Regions from separate parts of the Mesorhizobium sp. WSM4307 genome, predicted to be linked through region 2. Evidence: riboswitches for the same ligand, from Rfam matches in the RefSeq annotation. Region 2 holds a riboswitch; each other region holds the start of a gene.
What was found. A riboswitch is a leader RNA that binds a small molecule or an ion and turns the genes downstream of it on or off. The one in region 2 is predicted to bind cobalamin.
Positions count from the first base shown of each region.

Region 1: linked by a shared signal. The riboswitch ahead of bluB (5,6-dimethylbenzimidazole synthase) and the one ahead of FJV83_RS12825 (aromatic ring-hydroxylating dioxygenase subunit alpha) in region 2 are both predicted to bind cobalamin.
Region 3: linked by a shared signal. The riboswitch ahead of FJV83_RS05035 (DUF1636 family protein) and the one ahead of FJV83_RS12825 (aromatic ring-hydroxylating dioxygenase subunit alpha) in region 2 are both predicted to bind cobalamin.

Region 1 covers NZ_VFTB01000001.1:652,137-656,889, forward strand. The annotation lists gene FJV83_RS03010 (TetR/AcrR family transcriptional regulator) at 1-432, shown strand, start outside; gene FJV83_RS03015 (hypothetical protein) at 525-1,508, shown strand; partial or broken gene bluB (5,6-dimethylbenzimidazole synthase) at 1,682-2,260, opposite strand; cobalamin riboswitch at 2,361-2,541, opposite strand; gene FJV83_RS03025 (histone deacetylase family protein) at 2,662-3,588, shown strand; gene FJV83_RS03030 (exodeoxyribonuclease VII small subunit) at 3,592-3,843, shown strand; gene FJV83_RS03035 (DUF2277 domain-containing protein) at 3,943-4,209, shown strand; gene FJV83_RS03040 (pirin family protein) at 4,249-4,753, shown strand, end outside.
Region 2 covers NZ_VFTB01000005.1:21,304-26,056, reverse strand. The annotation lists gene ugpC (sn-glycerol-3-phosphate ABC transporter ATP-binding protein UgpC) at 1-1,015, shown strand, start outside; gene FJV83_RS12840 (DUF680 domain-containing protein) at 1,101-1,352, opposite strand; gene FJV83_RS12835 (DUF680 domain-containing protein) at 1,420-1,623, opposite strand; gene FJV83_RS12830 (DUF680 domain-containing protein) at 1,696-1,893, opposite strand; cobalamin riboswitch at 2,388-2,589, shown strand; gene FJV83_RS12825 (aromatic ring-hydroxylating dioxygenase subunit alpha) at 2,703-3,950, shown strand; gene FJV83_RS12820 (hybrid-cluster NAD(P)-dependent oxidoreductase) at 3,971-4,753, shown strand, end outside.
Region 3 covers NZ_VFTB01000002.1:283,068-287,820, reverse strand. The annotation lists gene FJV83_RS05045 (ABC transporter substrate-binding protein) at 1-184, opposite strand, end outside; gene FJV83_RS05040 (ABC transporter ATP-binding protein) at 232-1,020, opposite strand; gene FJV83_RS05035 (DUF1636 family protein) at 1,017-1,415, opposite strand; cobalamin riboswitch at 1,506-1,712, opposite strand; gene FJV83_RS05030 (class I SAM-dependent methyltransferase) at 1,920-2,567, opposite strand; gene FJV83_RS05025 (substrate-binding domain-containing protein) at 2,741-3,730, opposite strand; gene FJV83_RS05020 (ABC transporter permease) at 3,802-4,753, opposite strand, start outside.

The DNA.
Region 1 (4,753 bases), on a different contig from region 2:
GAGGCGGTTATCGCCGAAATCGACGGCGAGATGGCTGCTCGGGTCAATGAGGTCGCGTCGAGAGCGCCGACCCGCTGGCAGCATTTCGTCGACGAGTGCACGACCTATATCGAAATGGCGCTGGAGCCGGAAATCCAGCGCATTATGTTCCGCGACGGTCCGGCCGTACTGGGCGATCCCGCGCAATGGTCGAATGCCAATGCCTGCGTCGGTTCAATGACCGATCATCTGACCGCGCTGCAGGGGGAAGGGGTGGTCGTCCCGGGCGTCGACCCCGAGACCGCCGCGCGGCTGATCAACGGGGCGAGCAGCCAGGCGGCGCAGCGGATCGCTAATTCGAACGACCCCGAAGCGACGTCGAAGATCGTGGTTGCGGCGTTCAAGCAATTGCTCGAGGGACTGCTCAGAAAACCAGCGTCGAAACAGAGCTAAATCCCCGTTGCGCACCGCTGTCCACCGCTCATGATTGACAATCCTCGGGGTGAGCGCATCCTTCCCAGCCATCTCTGAGGGGAGATTCGGGCATGTGGGATTTCGATATCGGCAGGTCGGTGTCCATCATGATGCGGACCTGGCCTTTCATTGTCTTTCGCATGATCGTCTATTTCGGCATCACGCTTGCCTATATCGTGGCGACCGGCACCGGTGCATCGGTCGGCTATGGCGTCGGCCATATCTCCACGGATCCCGACGGGCCGATGTCCTTTGCCCTGTGGGGCGGCGTGGTCGGCTTCGGCGTGGTTTCGATCGCCGTCTATTGGATCCGCGAATATATCCTCTACGTCGTCAAGGCCGGCCATATCGCCGTGATGGTCCATCTGATCGACGGCCGGGATGTCCCCGACGGCCAGAACCAGATCGCCTATGCCAGGCAGGTCGTGACCGAGCGTTTCGCCGAGGCCAACATCCTTTTCGTCGTCGACCAGCTGGTCAAGGGCGCCATCCGCGCCATCACCGGCCTGCTCGGCGGCATCGCTGCTTTCCTGCCCATTCCGGGCCTGAGCGGTCTGGTCTCCTTCATCAACACGGTGATCCGCCTGTCGCTCACCTATGTCGACGAGATCATCCTCGGCTACAACATCCGCATCAACTCGTCCTCACCCTTCGAGACGGCGCGGCAAGGCGTCGTGCTCTACGCCCAGAACGGCAAGACCATGGTCAAGAACGCCGTCTGGCTGGCGGTCATCATGTGGGGCGTGTCTTTCGTCATCTTCCTGCTGATGCTGGCTCCGGCCAGCGCCGTTCTCTTCATCATGCCCGGACAACTCGCCGGCTGGGCCTTCGTGCTTGCCATCGTCTTTGCCTGGGCCTTCAAGGCGGCCTTCATCGAGCCCTTCGCCATCGCTTGCCTGATGCAGGTCTATTTCAAGACCATCGCCGGCCAGGTGCCCGATCCGGCCTGGGATATCAGGCTGGCCGAGGCGTCGTCGAAGTTCAGGGAGCTGAAGGACAAGGCGCTGGCCTCCTTTGGTGGCTCGCGCTGGGGCACGGCCGGCGCGACGAACTGATCGGCTGGGCAGGTCGTCGCCGGCGCGACATCGGAGGCGTTGAGGCGGGCCACGGTCGATTTCAGTGGCGCCTCGCCTTGCCCGCAAAAAGTCTCGCTCATGATCAGGTCGGGCAGCGGCAGCCGCCGGCCCCAGCCATGCGTTTCCAGGTCTGGTTTGGATGCGAACTCGGAAACCCGGCCGACGCAGAGATAGGCGACGGGCGTCACATGCTCGGGAATGGCCAGCAGGCTCTTCAACGCTTGCGGCTCGATGATGCTGACCCAGCCGACGCCGACGCCTTCGGCACGCGCGGCCAGCCAGAAATTCTGCACCGCGCAGACCGTGCTGTAGAGATCCATTTCCGGATTGTGCCAGCGGCCCAGTGGCGAGCCTTGCGAGCGCCGACGGTCACAGGTGATGCAGATGTTGAGGGCGCTTTCGCAGATACCTTCGAGCTTCAGCTTGCGGTAGAGCGCCTGTCGTTCCCCCTCGATTTCAGGCAGTTCCTGTTCGCGCGCGGCCAGGAACAGGTCGCGCACCTCTGCCCGTCGCGCGGCGTCGCGGATGACGATGAAATTCCATGGCTGCATAAAGCCGACCGATGGCGCGTGATGGGCGGCAAGCAGAAGCCGCGCCAACACCTCGTCGTCGAGCGCGTCGGGCAGGAAATGGCTGCGCACGTCGCGCCGCGTGAACATGGCGCGATAGACCGCGTCGCGCGCCGTCTGGTCAAATCCGTCGCCCACAGGAGCGGTCATGTGTTCCGGCATCGCTCGTCCCCTTGCGATTGCAATAGCTCCACACCGTCAGAGCGCACTTTGTGCATCCAACTGGACGCACGTTGCTCCGATGCCAGCCGCCTGACCATGCGGATGACGATGGCTGCCAGGCCGGTCTTCTGGCTCGGGATCAACCCGCGTCCGGTGCCTTCCCGTCATCGACAGTGGCATTTACCGGCGCGGTCCCCCTCACAGCGTTGGGCACGCCACGGAATTCAACCGTGTTCCCGATTCTCCCGCTTGCGGCGAGCACCAGGCAGTGGCGCGACCTTACGCCGAAGCCTCGGCCGCGCCAATCCCCGCAGCGGCGCCAATGGACGCAGGCGCGATTTTCCCCAGTGATCGAGCCGCAATGCATGGCCATCGCGGCGCCGGGGCACTAGATAGGGAGCATGACAACCCGTCTCTACACGCACCCGATCTTCCTCGAACACATCACGCCGCCCGGCCACCCCGAGCGGCCGGACCGCTTGCGCGCCATCGAGCGCGTGCTCGACGACGAGGCTTTTGCCGCGCTCGATCGTGCCAAGGCGCCGGAGGGCGACGAGGCCACCATCCTCTACGCGCACCCCGCCGATTTCGTCGCCCGTGTGCGTGCCGCCATTCCCGAGGAGGGTATTGCCCGCATCGATGCCGACACCACCGCCAGCCCGAAGAGCTGGCAGGCGGTGATCGCCGCGATCGGCGCCGCCAACGCCGCCGTCGACGACGTCTTTGCAGGCCGCGCCGACAATGTCTTCGTCGCCGCAAGGCCGCCCGGCCACCATGCCGAAAAGACCACCGCGATGGGCTTCTGCTTCTTCAACACGGCGGCGATCGCCGCGCGCTATGCGCAGAAGAAGCATGGCGCCGAGCGCGTCGCCGTCGTCGACTGGGATGTGCATCACGGCAACGGCACGCAGGACATTTTCTGGGACGATCCCTCGGTTCTCTATTGCTCGACGCACCAGATGCCGCTTTATCCCGGCACTGGCGCGAAGACCGAGACCGGCGCCGGCAACATCGTCAACGCGCCCTTGGCGCCGCAGACCGGCAGCGAGGTGTTTCGCGATGCCTTCCTGTCGCGGGTGCTGCCGTCGCTCGACAATTTCGCGCCTGACCTGATCATCATCTCGGCCGGTTTCGACGCGCATCACCGCGATCCGCTGGCCGAGATCAACCTGACCGAGGACGATTTCGACTGGGCGACCGGCCAGCTGATGCAGCGCGCCGCGCGCCACAGCGGCAACCGGCTCGTCAGCCTGCTTGAGGGCGGTTACGATCTGCAGGGACTGGCATTTTCGGTCGCCGCCCATGTCGGGCGACTGATGAAAGGATGAATGATGGCTGGTGAAACCAACGAAGACGTCAAGGCGATGAGCTTCGAGCAGGCACTCGACGCGCTGGAGAAGATCGTCGATGATCTGGAGCGTGGCGACGTGCCGCTCGACCAGTCGATCAAGATCTACGAGCGCGGCGAGGCGCTGAAGGCGCATTGCGACCGGCTGCTGAAGGCCGCCGAGGACAAGGTCGAGAAGATCAGGCTGTCGCGCGACGGCAAGCCGGTCGGAACAGAACCGCTCGACGCGGACTGAGGCACGGAGCAGCCTTTCCGGTTTTTGGACACGATCATGGTTGAGAATTAAGCTCGTCCCGATTGAAACGGCTCCAGGACAAAAGGAGATACGGAAGCGATGTGCAGAAACATCAAGACCCTGTTCAATTTTGACCCGCCCGCAACCAATGACGAAGTGCGCGACGCAGCCCTTCAGTTCGTCCGCAAGCTGAGCGGAACGACACGACCGTCGAAACAGAACCAGCATGCGTTCGATCATGCGGTCGAAGCCATCGCGGCATCGGCGCGTGAACTCCTCGATTCGCTTGAAACCAACCAGCATCCGCGCAATCGCGAAGAGGTGGCGGCCAAACTGCGGGCAAAGGCGGCGATCCGCTTTGCCTGATGCCGCCAAGGGGCCCTCGACCGCTGACAAGGAGAGTCCATGAGCTTCTTTCCCGGGAAAGACCCTGAAGCCGGCGACGCCTTTGCCAGCGACCAGATCGAGTTGATGGTCATCCCGAACGCCAAGGACATTGGCGGCTTCGAGGTGCGTCGCGCGCTGCCGACCGCCAGGCGGCGGCTGGTCGGGCCGTTCATTTTCTTCGATCGCATGGGTCCGGCGATCCTGCGGGCAGGCCAGGCTCTCGATGTCCGTCCTCACCCGCATATCGGCCTGTCGACGGTGACGTATCTGTTCGACGGCAGGATCAGGCATCGGGATTCGCTGGGCACCGAAATGGTGATCCAGCCCGGCGACGTGAATTTGATGACCGCCGGCCGCGGCATCGTGCATTCCGAGCGCACGCCGGAGGAATTGCGCGGCGCGCCGATGTCGATCTCAGGCCTGCAGACATGGCTCGCCTTGCCCGATGGCAAGGAGGAAGTGGCGCCGGTGTTTGAGAACACCGCTGCCTTGCGGCTGCCCGAGATCGATGCCGAAGGCGTCC
Region 2 (4,753 bases):
CTTCGTCGGTCCATCGGGCTGCGGCAAGTCGACCTTGCTGCGCTCGATCGCCGGGCTCGAGGAAATCACGTCGGGCGAACTCAAGATCGATGGCGACGTTGTCAACGACGTGCCGCCGTCCAAGCGCGGCATCGCCATGGTGTTCCAGTCCTACGCGCTCTATCCGCATATGACGGTCTACGACAACATGGCGTTCTCGATGAAGATCGGCAAGGAGAACAAGGCCGAGATCGACCGCCGCGTGCGCCAGGCGGCGGAAATCCTGCAATTGACCAAGTATCTCGACCGACTGCCCAAGGCGATGTCGGGCGGCCAGCGCCAGCGTGTCGCCATCGGCCGCGCCATCGTGCGCAATCCGAAAGTGTTCCTGTTCGACGAGCCGCTGTCGAACCTTGACGCCGCGCTACGCGTCGCCACGCGCATCGAGATCGCCAAGCTCAAGGAATCGATGCCCAACACGACGATGATCTATGTCACCCACGACCAGGTCGAGGCGATGACGCTGGCCGACCGCATCGTGGTGCTGAAGGACGGCCATGTCGAACAGGTCGGCACGCCGATGGACCTTTACAAGAAACCCGGCAATCTGTTCGTCGCCCAGTTCATCGGCTCACCGGCCATGAACATCCTGCCGGCAACCATCGACAAGACCGGCAACCCGACCGTCGTCAGCCATGTCGGCGGCCGCAAGGCGGCGGTGCCGATCACCACGCCGGCCTCGGCCAAGGGCGCGGCGGTCAGTTTCGGCGTGCGGCCGGAAGACCTGATGATCGCCAGCGGCGCGGACTATCTGTTCGAGGGAACGGTCGACTATGTCGAGCAGCTCGGCGAGGTCCAGCTGGTCTATGTCGATATCGGCCGCGCCGACCTGCCGCTGGTGACCAAACTGCCGGGCAATGTCGAGGTCAAGCGCGGTTCGACATTGCGGCTGAGCGCCAATGCCGAGGACCTGCATATCTTCGATGCGGACGGACATTCCTTCGCGCTGCAAAAGCCGGAAGCAAAAGCGGCTTGAGGCCGCCGGTCCTGCTGGGTCAAGGCAACAAAAAAGAGCGGCGGGCCAGGCCCGCCGCTCCTTTTTTGGAAATCAGCTACGGCTGTTAACGGCCGAAGAGGTTGCGGTCGCTGCCCTGAGGAGCGGACTTCTGCGCGTCGCCCGACGAATTGAGCAGCTTGTAGACAGGCGAGCCGCTCTCGCGGATCGAAGCCGTACGCGAGTTGTCAATCGAAGTTGCGGCGGGCGAAGTCACGGCGGGCTGGTTGGCGCCATTGGAACCAAAATTGTCGCTGCCCGCGAAAGCGCTGCCGGAGATGGCCAGAACGGCGGCGGCAGCAAGGATGATCTTGTTCATGTTAGTCTCCTGAATTTCTGGATTTCACGGGAACGGCCGGCATCGCCGCCATTCCCGTAAACCGGCATTACTTGCCGAAGAGGTTGCGGTCAGCGCCCTGCTGAGCAGGCAGCTGGGTGGCCGGAGCCGACTTGTCGACCGAAGCCGTGTAGGAATGGTCGGCCGCAGCGGCCGACTGGTTGGCACCGTTGGAACCGTAGTTGTCGCTGCCAGCGAAGGCGCTGCCGGAAATGGCCAGGACGGCGGCGGCAGCAAGGATGATCTTGCTCATGTTAGTCTCCTGAATTTCTCAAGGTCGGCCAGAGCGGCGGGCGAAAAGCCCGCTGTCGGCCGGGATCTGTTGTTAGTTGTTGCCGAAGAGGTTGCGATCGGCGCCCTGGGCAGGCGTCTGAGCAGCCGGCTCCGACTTGTTGGTCGAAGCGGTGTACGAGCTGTCGACAGCCGTGGCTGCGGCGGCATTCGAACCATAGTGGTCGCTACCAGCAAAGGCGCTGCCGGAAATAGCCAGAAGGGCGGCGGCAGTGAGAACAATCTTTTTCATTTTTGGTACTCCAGTATTTTTTCCGTCCGTCTAGCGGCGTGTCTTGGGATTGAAATCGCGTCGTTCGGACAGGCCCGATGTGGGAAAGCCAGTTCGCCGTTTCCAATCACGAAGTTGTTCCGTGTGGACCAAGAATCCACCACTTGAAATTGTGCCAGGGCTTCCGAGCCATGCATTTTTCTTTTTGATATCAACCACTTAGTAAACGCCAGCCGCAAGGTCACAGACTGTATCGGAGGTCCATCGTTCACACCGTCCTGCACGCACCGTCAACAGAAACGAACCGTTCGGTTCGATTTTAGAGTCTGCTAATAGTCACTTTTCGAAACCGTTAACCTCTTTTGCCCCAGTTCCGGGTCGATTTTGACAGCCGGCACAGCTATCGGCGGAGGCGATTTTCGTGACCGCTGCCCGTGACCTGATCGTTGCGCATGCGTGTCGCGCCGCATGGATACGATGTCGCTTTCATGCCGATGTCGCAAACGCTGTCGTGATTAGATCATGTCATCTCAGGTGCCGCTTCGTGACGACGGGGCGGAGAATTGGGAAGCCGGTCAAAATCCGGCGCTGCCCCCGCAACGGTGGTGGAGTTCAAGTCGCAACGGGAGACCACTGGGCAAAAGCCTGGGAAGGTGTCGCGACCGTCCGCAAGGACACTCCAGAGCCCGGAAACCAGCCCGAGATTTTTGAACTCGACTGATCGCGGTGGGCGGTCAAGAGGCGGATCGCGCGTGCCCGGCTTTCGCCGAGCTGCGTCTCATCCTTCCTCAATCACCACCAGTTCAGTCCTTGAAGTATGAGGACAGGACATGGATGCGCGCAACGATATGCTGAGGCTGTTGAATGGCCGCAGAGAGGGCTTCTCGCTCGAGCAACCCTTCTATACCGATCCCGATTTCTTCAAGCTCGACATGGAGCTGATCTGGTATCGCGACTGGCTGTTCGTCGGCCATGATTGCGAACTGCCCAAGCCCGGCAGCTTCATCACCGTACAGATCGGCGACTACCCTGTCGTGCTGGTGCGCGATCAGCAGGGCAAGATCAACGCCTTCCACAATTCCTGCCGCCACCGCGGCAGCCGCGTCTGCAACACCGACAAGGGCATGGCCGCCAAGCTGGTCTGCCCCTATCACCAATGGACCTATGAGTTGGACGGAAGGCTGCTGTTTGCCCGCCAGATGGCAGACGGCTTCGACAAAAGCCAGTTCGGCCTGAAGCCGGTCGCCTGCGAAAGCGTGGCCGGCTATATCTTCATCTGCCTGGCCAAGGAACCCGCCGACTTCGCGCCGATGCGGGCGATGATCGAACCCTATCTCAAGCCGCACCGGCTCAGCGAAGCAAAGATCGCCTTCGAGAGCACGATCGTCGAGAAGGGCAACTGGAAGCTCGTCTGGGAAAACAACCGCGAGTGCTATCATTGCGCCGGCAATCACCCGGAACTGTGCAAGACCTTCCCGGAAGCCCCGACGGTGACCGGCGTGCAAGGCGCCGACAGCGATCCGGAAATGCTGGCACACTGGGCCAAATGCGAGGCGGCCGGGCTGCCGAGCAAGTTCCGCATCGATCCGGCCGGGCAATACCGCGCCACCCGCGCGCCGCTGCTGCGCGATGCGGTCAGCTACACGATGACGGGCAAGCGGGCGGTGAAGAAGAACCTGTCCGACAGCGTCTCGGCCGACCGCATCGGCTCCTTGCTGCTCTATCACTATCCGACGACGTGGAACCACATCCTCGGCGACCATGCCGTCACCTTCCGCGTGCTGCCGATCAGCGCCACGGAAACCGCGGTGACGACCAAATGGCTGGTGCACAAGGACGCAGTCGAGGGCGTCGACTACGATCTTGCCGAACTCACCCATGTCTGGACCGAGACCAACGACCAGGATCGCCGCATCGTCGAGGAAAACGCCTTCGGCATTCTGTCGCCGGCCTATGAGCCCGGCCCCTATTCGGAGCTGCACGAGGGCGGCGTGATCCAGTTTGTCGAATGGTACGCGTCCTTCATCGGCCCACGGCTTGCCGAAGACGGCCGGCCGGCCCTGCGCAGTGTCGCCTGAGAGGTTTGGGGATGAACGCGATGACGGATCTTGGCCTCTATCGCCATCTCGATCAGATGGCGCCCTGGAACGACAGGCTGCAGGTGCTGGAAGTGATCGGCGTCAGCGACGAGGCGCCTGACGTCAAGACCTTCACCTTCCGCTCCGACAACCAGACCTGGTTCCGCTACAAGCCGGGCCAGTTCGTGACGCTGGAACTGCCGACGTCGGACGGACCGCTGATGCGCACCTATACGCTGTCGTCGTCGCCGTCACGGCCGTTCTCGATCGCGGTGACGGTGAAGGCGCAGGCCGGCAGCATCGGCACACGCTGGATGTTCGATCACCTGGTGCCCGGTTCGCACGTCAAGGCTTATGGGCCGAGCGGCGACTTTTCGCTGCACAGCCACCCGGCGGCCAAATATCTGTTCATCTCGGCCGGTTCCGGCGTGACGCCGATGATGTCGATGCTGCGTTGGCTGAACGATTGCGCGCCATGGACCGATGTCGGCTTCGTCAACTGCGCGCGGCGCGCCGAAGAGATCATCTTCCGCAAGGAACTCGAACTGCTCGGCGGCCATATGCCGGGCCTGTCGCTCGGCTTCATGATCGAGGAGCGGTCGAGCCGCGAGGGCTGGTATGGCCATATGGGCCGCATCGACGCGATCCGGCTGCCGCTGCTGGCGCCCGATTTCCGCGAACGCGAGATCTTCTGCTGCGGTCCGGATCCTTTCATGCGCGCCGTGCGCGGCATGCTTGAAGCCGCTGGCTTCGACATGACGAAATACCACCAGGAGAGCTTTGCAGCCCCCGCGGTGGAGGAA
Region 3 (4,753 bases), on a different contig from region 2:
CGACGATCGACGGCTGCAGCTTCAGCGCGAAGGCCATTTCGGCCATGTTGAGATCATGGATGACGGCGCGCTTGGGTGGCGCGTCGAAGGTCAGCGGCTTGCCGCAGCTGTCGACGGTGACCGGGAAGGCGAAGGCTGCCGGGGCCAGCAGCAAGAAGACGAGCGACAGGGCGAGGCGTTTCACGGATTTTGCTCCTTGGCTGAACAGTGTCGGATGAGGGATGGGCTCGATCAGGATGGCGGCGCGGCGCGGTTCGGAACATCGAACACCGTGAGTTCGCGGTCTTCGGTCGGATGGCGCAGGCGAAACACGTCGACGCCGAAAATCTCGCGGATCAGCTTTTGCGTCAGCGCTTCGCCGGGTGCCGCCAGCGCATGCAGCCGCGCCTCGCTCATCACCGCGACCCTGGTGGCGAAGGGCGCCACCAGGGCCAGATCGTGCAGCACCGCGATCACCGTCATGCCGAAGCCGGCTACGAGCTCGAGCAGCTCGCCGCGGGCGCGCGGATCGAGATGGTTGGTCGGCTCGTCGAGGAACAGCACTTTCGGTTGCTGCGCGATGGCGCGCGCCAGTTGGGCGCGCTGGCGCTCGCCGCCCGACAGCGAGCCGATGGTGCGGCCAAGCAGCGGCAACAGGCCGGTCCGGCGCAACGCGTCGACGACGATGTCGCGCTCCTCGCTCCTGCGTCTCAGGCCGGCATGCGGGACGCGGCCGAGCTCGACATAGTCGATCACCGCCAGCCGCGGGTCCGGCTGGTCGGTCTGGCCGACGACGGCGATATGCAGGGCCCGCTCGGCGGTCGCGATACGGTCCAGGCGGCGCCCGCCAAGCTTCACCTCGCCCGCACTTGGCCTGAGCATGCCCGACAGCATGCGCAGCAGCGTGGTCTTGCCGGCGCCATTGGGGCCGATGATGGCAAGGCGATCGCCCGAGGCCACCGACAGGCTGAAGGCGTGGACCAGATGCCGGCCATTGACCATGGCGCTGAGGTCGCGCGCTTCGAGGAGTGGCATTGTCATCGGCTGTTGCCCGGAAACTTGGCCGGCCCGGGAATGCGGGCCAGTGTCTTGCCGGCCAGTCGCGGCGGACGTTGTCCGGAATTGCACCAGCCGTCGGCGAGCGAGGCGTAAAGTCGGGCAAATCGCAGGAGATCGCCGGCGTCGGCCTCGGCGTCGATGGAGCCGAAGAGATAGGAGGCCTTGCCCGGCGCCTGGAAGGCCACCGTCAGCGGCCGCGCGCAGCCCGCCATGCATTCGACGCCTTCGACCGTGAAGCCATGCGCCACGGCGGGTTCATGGCAGGCTGCGAGCCGGGAGCGCAAATCCACGCACAGGCTTTCGCCCGACCTGATGCCGGTCGGAACGTCGCGGCAAAGCGTGCACACGATGATACGATGATCGATGGCGCCGTCCAACTTTCCGTCACTTTCAAAACTGGCGACGGAAGGATGTTGGCGAGCCGGCCGACAAGACCGACGTCCACGCCTCCTCCCGGCACACCCCGTCCGGTCAACTCAGTTGATGGCAGGTCTCCTGGCTCGCGGGTCTCGGCGCAATCCAGCCTTCCCAGCCTTGCCGGCCAGTGGCATGTCGGATCTTGCTCACCGCTTACAGTTGCGGGGGCAGCCACGGCCTCGACCTTTTGAGGTCTCACCGTGTTCCCTTTTCACCCCTTGCCTTTCGGCGCGGGGGCCATCACGCACCCACCGTAGATTTCCGTCGATCGCATCGCAATGAGTTTTTTGCGACGCCGTCGCCACATGCTCCATATGTAATAACATTACGTTTGAAGCGATGTTTCGCGGCGATGTCAACCCCTGTCGTCGCGCAATGCGGCTTCGGCGCGGCTGCGGTTTTCAGCCGCGAGCGGTCACCAGGCAGGAGGCATGACACCTGGCCGCGGTCGCCGAGGAACCGGCCTATAGCTTTCTGAAAAAGCCTGACAGAATATTCGGACCCGCTTCGCCCGGCCGCAGTCTGATCTCGTCTTCAAAGCAATTCAGCGTCACGCATTCGAAGCCGTAATGCTCGAGGAGCGCCACCAGCGAGTCACGGTCGAAATGGTGCAGGTGCTCGTTAGGCAGACGCATGCGCCACGTCCGAAACCACGCTTCGCCGTCGGCGCCGAGTTCACGCCAGCGGCAGTAAGGGACGGCGATGGCCAGGTGGCGGCTCTGAAGGCGGGCGAGGAAACCCAGATCCGGAATGTGCTCGAGCACGTCGAACATGGCGACGAGATCCCACGAGCCGGCGAGCGCCTCGTCCCAATCGACAAAGCGGACGCCCTCGGGCAGCGGAAATCTGGTGATGTCGCAGCCGGCACAGTCGGCAACCCCGGTAATTTTGGCGGCCTCGACAAAGGTGCCGGTGCCATAACCAATCTCCAGCACGGATCGAGGTATCTCACCGGTGACCCCCAGCACCCAGCCAAGCCGCTGATAGCCGAGCTTGATGGTCCGGTCGCTCAGATCCTCGTAATAGGAAATGTACTGCTTGTCGTATTTGATCGGCGTGACGTCGATCTGGTGAATCACGCCAAACCGGTCGGCCTCGTAATTATCCAGCATTCGCGCCCCCTTGGGATTACGGATCCTTACATGACGGGGCTAAACGCAAAGTAAGCGACTGGGGTGGCGGGCCGAAGCTGGCACGAGCACGACCAGATCTAGCAATAGCAAAAAAGCAAGGCCCCGCGCGGGGCCCTGCTGTCTCAACCTCAGCGCCGAGCGCTAATCGCCCTTCACTTCCCCATCAGCTGCTTGGCATTCTCCGCCGTGATCGCCGTCGTCTCGACCGTTACCGTCGGCTCCACCGAGGTCGAGCAGTCGAGCAGGATCTTCTTCGACATCTCGATCGCTTCCTTCGCACCCGTCGGGTAGGTGAAGGTTGCCGCCCAGTCGCCCTTGGCGACGGCCTCGATGCCGCCGGCCGGTCCAGGCAGGCCGTCGGTGCCGATGATCTTGACGTCCTTGCCGGCTCCCTTGGCGGCAAGCAGCGCGCCGGCCGCCATCATGTCGTTGGAGGCATAGAGCACCTTGATGTCGGGATGCGCCTGCAGCATGGCGGCAAAGGCGGTCTGGGCTTTGTCCGGCACCCAGTCGGCGGCCTGCTCGGCGACGACCTGGATCTTGGCATTCCCCTTGACGCCGTCCTTGAAGCCGTTCAGCCGCTCCACCGCCGGCGTCGAGCTCGGCAAGCCTTCCAGCACCGCCGCCTCGCCGCCATCCGGCAGCAAGGTCTTGGCGGTGTATTTGCCGGCCTCGAGCGCAATCTTGTAATTGTCGCCGCCGATGAAGGCGGTGTAGTCCTTGCCGGGATCGCCGACCGTCTTGCGGTCGAGCTCGATGACCGGGATGCCGGCATCCATGGCGCGCTTCACCGCCGGCGTCAGCGGTGCCGCCTCGAAGGGCGAGATCAGCAGCAGATCGACTTTCTGGGTGATGAAATTGTCGACCTGCGAGGTCTGCGTGTTGACGTTGCCGGCGCCGTCGGCGATCTGCAGAGTGAAGCCCGGCACGGCCTTGGCCGCCGCCGTCAGTTCGTCATTGACATGCTGGCGATAGGGTTCGGCGTTGTTGGCCTGCGAGAAGCCGATGATGAACTGGCCGTCCTTGGCGCAGGCCTTGACCATCGGGTCGGCGGCCTGGGCGGCTCCTGCAATGCACAGGCCCGCGCCTGCCAGAAGCACGGCATGAAGCGTGTTCCTCGTTCCTTGTCTTGTGGTTTTCATACTCGCTCTCCTCCTCGTCGGGCCGGGGGGCCAGACCTTGGTTTGACTTCGACTTTGTTGCCGCCTTCCTCCTAACGACCCAACCCCTCGCGGCGGCGAACGAGGGATTGAAGCACCGCCGCCAGCACGATGATCGCGGCGGTCGCGAGCAACTGCATGGCGGGCGTGATGTTGTTCAGCTGCAGGATGTTGGCGAGCGCGCCGAGCATGATGGTGCCGGCAACGGTGCCGACCATCGAGCCGGCGCCGCCAAACAGGCTTGTGCCGCCGATGACCACGGCGGCGATCGCGGTGAGCTCGTAGCCCATGCCGTCATTGGCGCTGCCGAAATTGAACTGGCCGGCATGGACGATGCCGGCAAGGGCCGAGGCAAAACCGGTGATGGCATAGACCGAGATCTTCACCATCGAAACGGGCACGCCCGAAATTCGCGCCGCGCGCTCATTGCCGCCAACGGCAAAGACATAGCGGCCGAAGCGCGTCGTGTTGAGCACGATCGTTGCGATCGCGGCAAAGACGATAAAGACGATGGTGGCGACCGGCACGGTGTTGTTGAACAACCGCTCGCCGAGGATCGCGAACACCGGCGGTGCCAGGCCCGGTCCGTCGCCATAGGAAATGTTGATGTACTGGTTACCCGAGACGACCAGCGCCAGGCCGCGCGCCGCCTGCAGGCCGGCGAGCGTGACGATGAACGGCTCCAGCCGGAAGCGGGTGGAGATGGTGCCCTGGATGGCGCCGAAGACGATGCCCATGATAAGCACGGCGAGGATGGTGGGAATGAGCCCGAAGCCACCCGAGATCATCATCGATGCGGTGACGACGCTGGACAGCCCGAGCACCGCGCCAACCGACAGGTCGATGCCGGCGGTGATGATGACGAAAGTCATGCCGATGGCGATGATTCCGGTCTCCGAGACGGCGCGCACGATGTTGGCGATGTTGTCGGGATCGAGGAACAGGATCTGGCCGTGCCGGCGCGGCGAGAAGATGATGCCGCCGATCGCCACCACCACCAGGCCG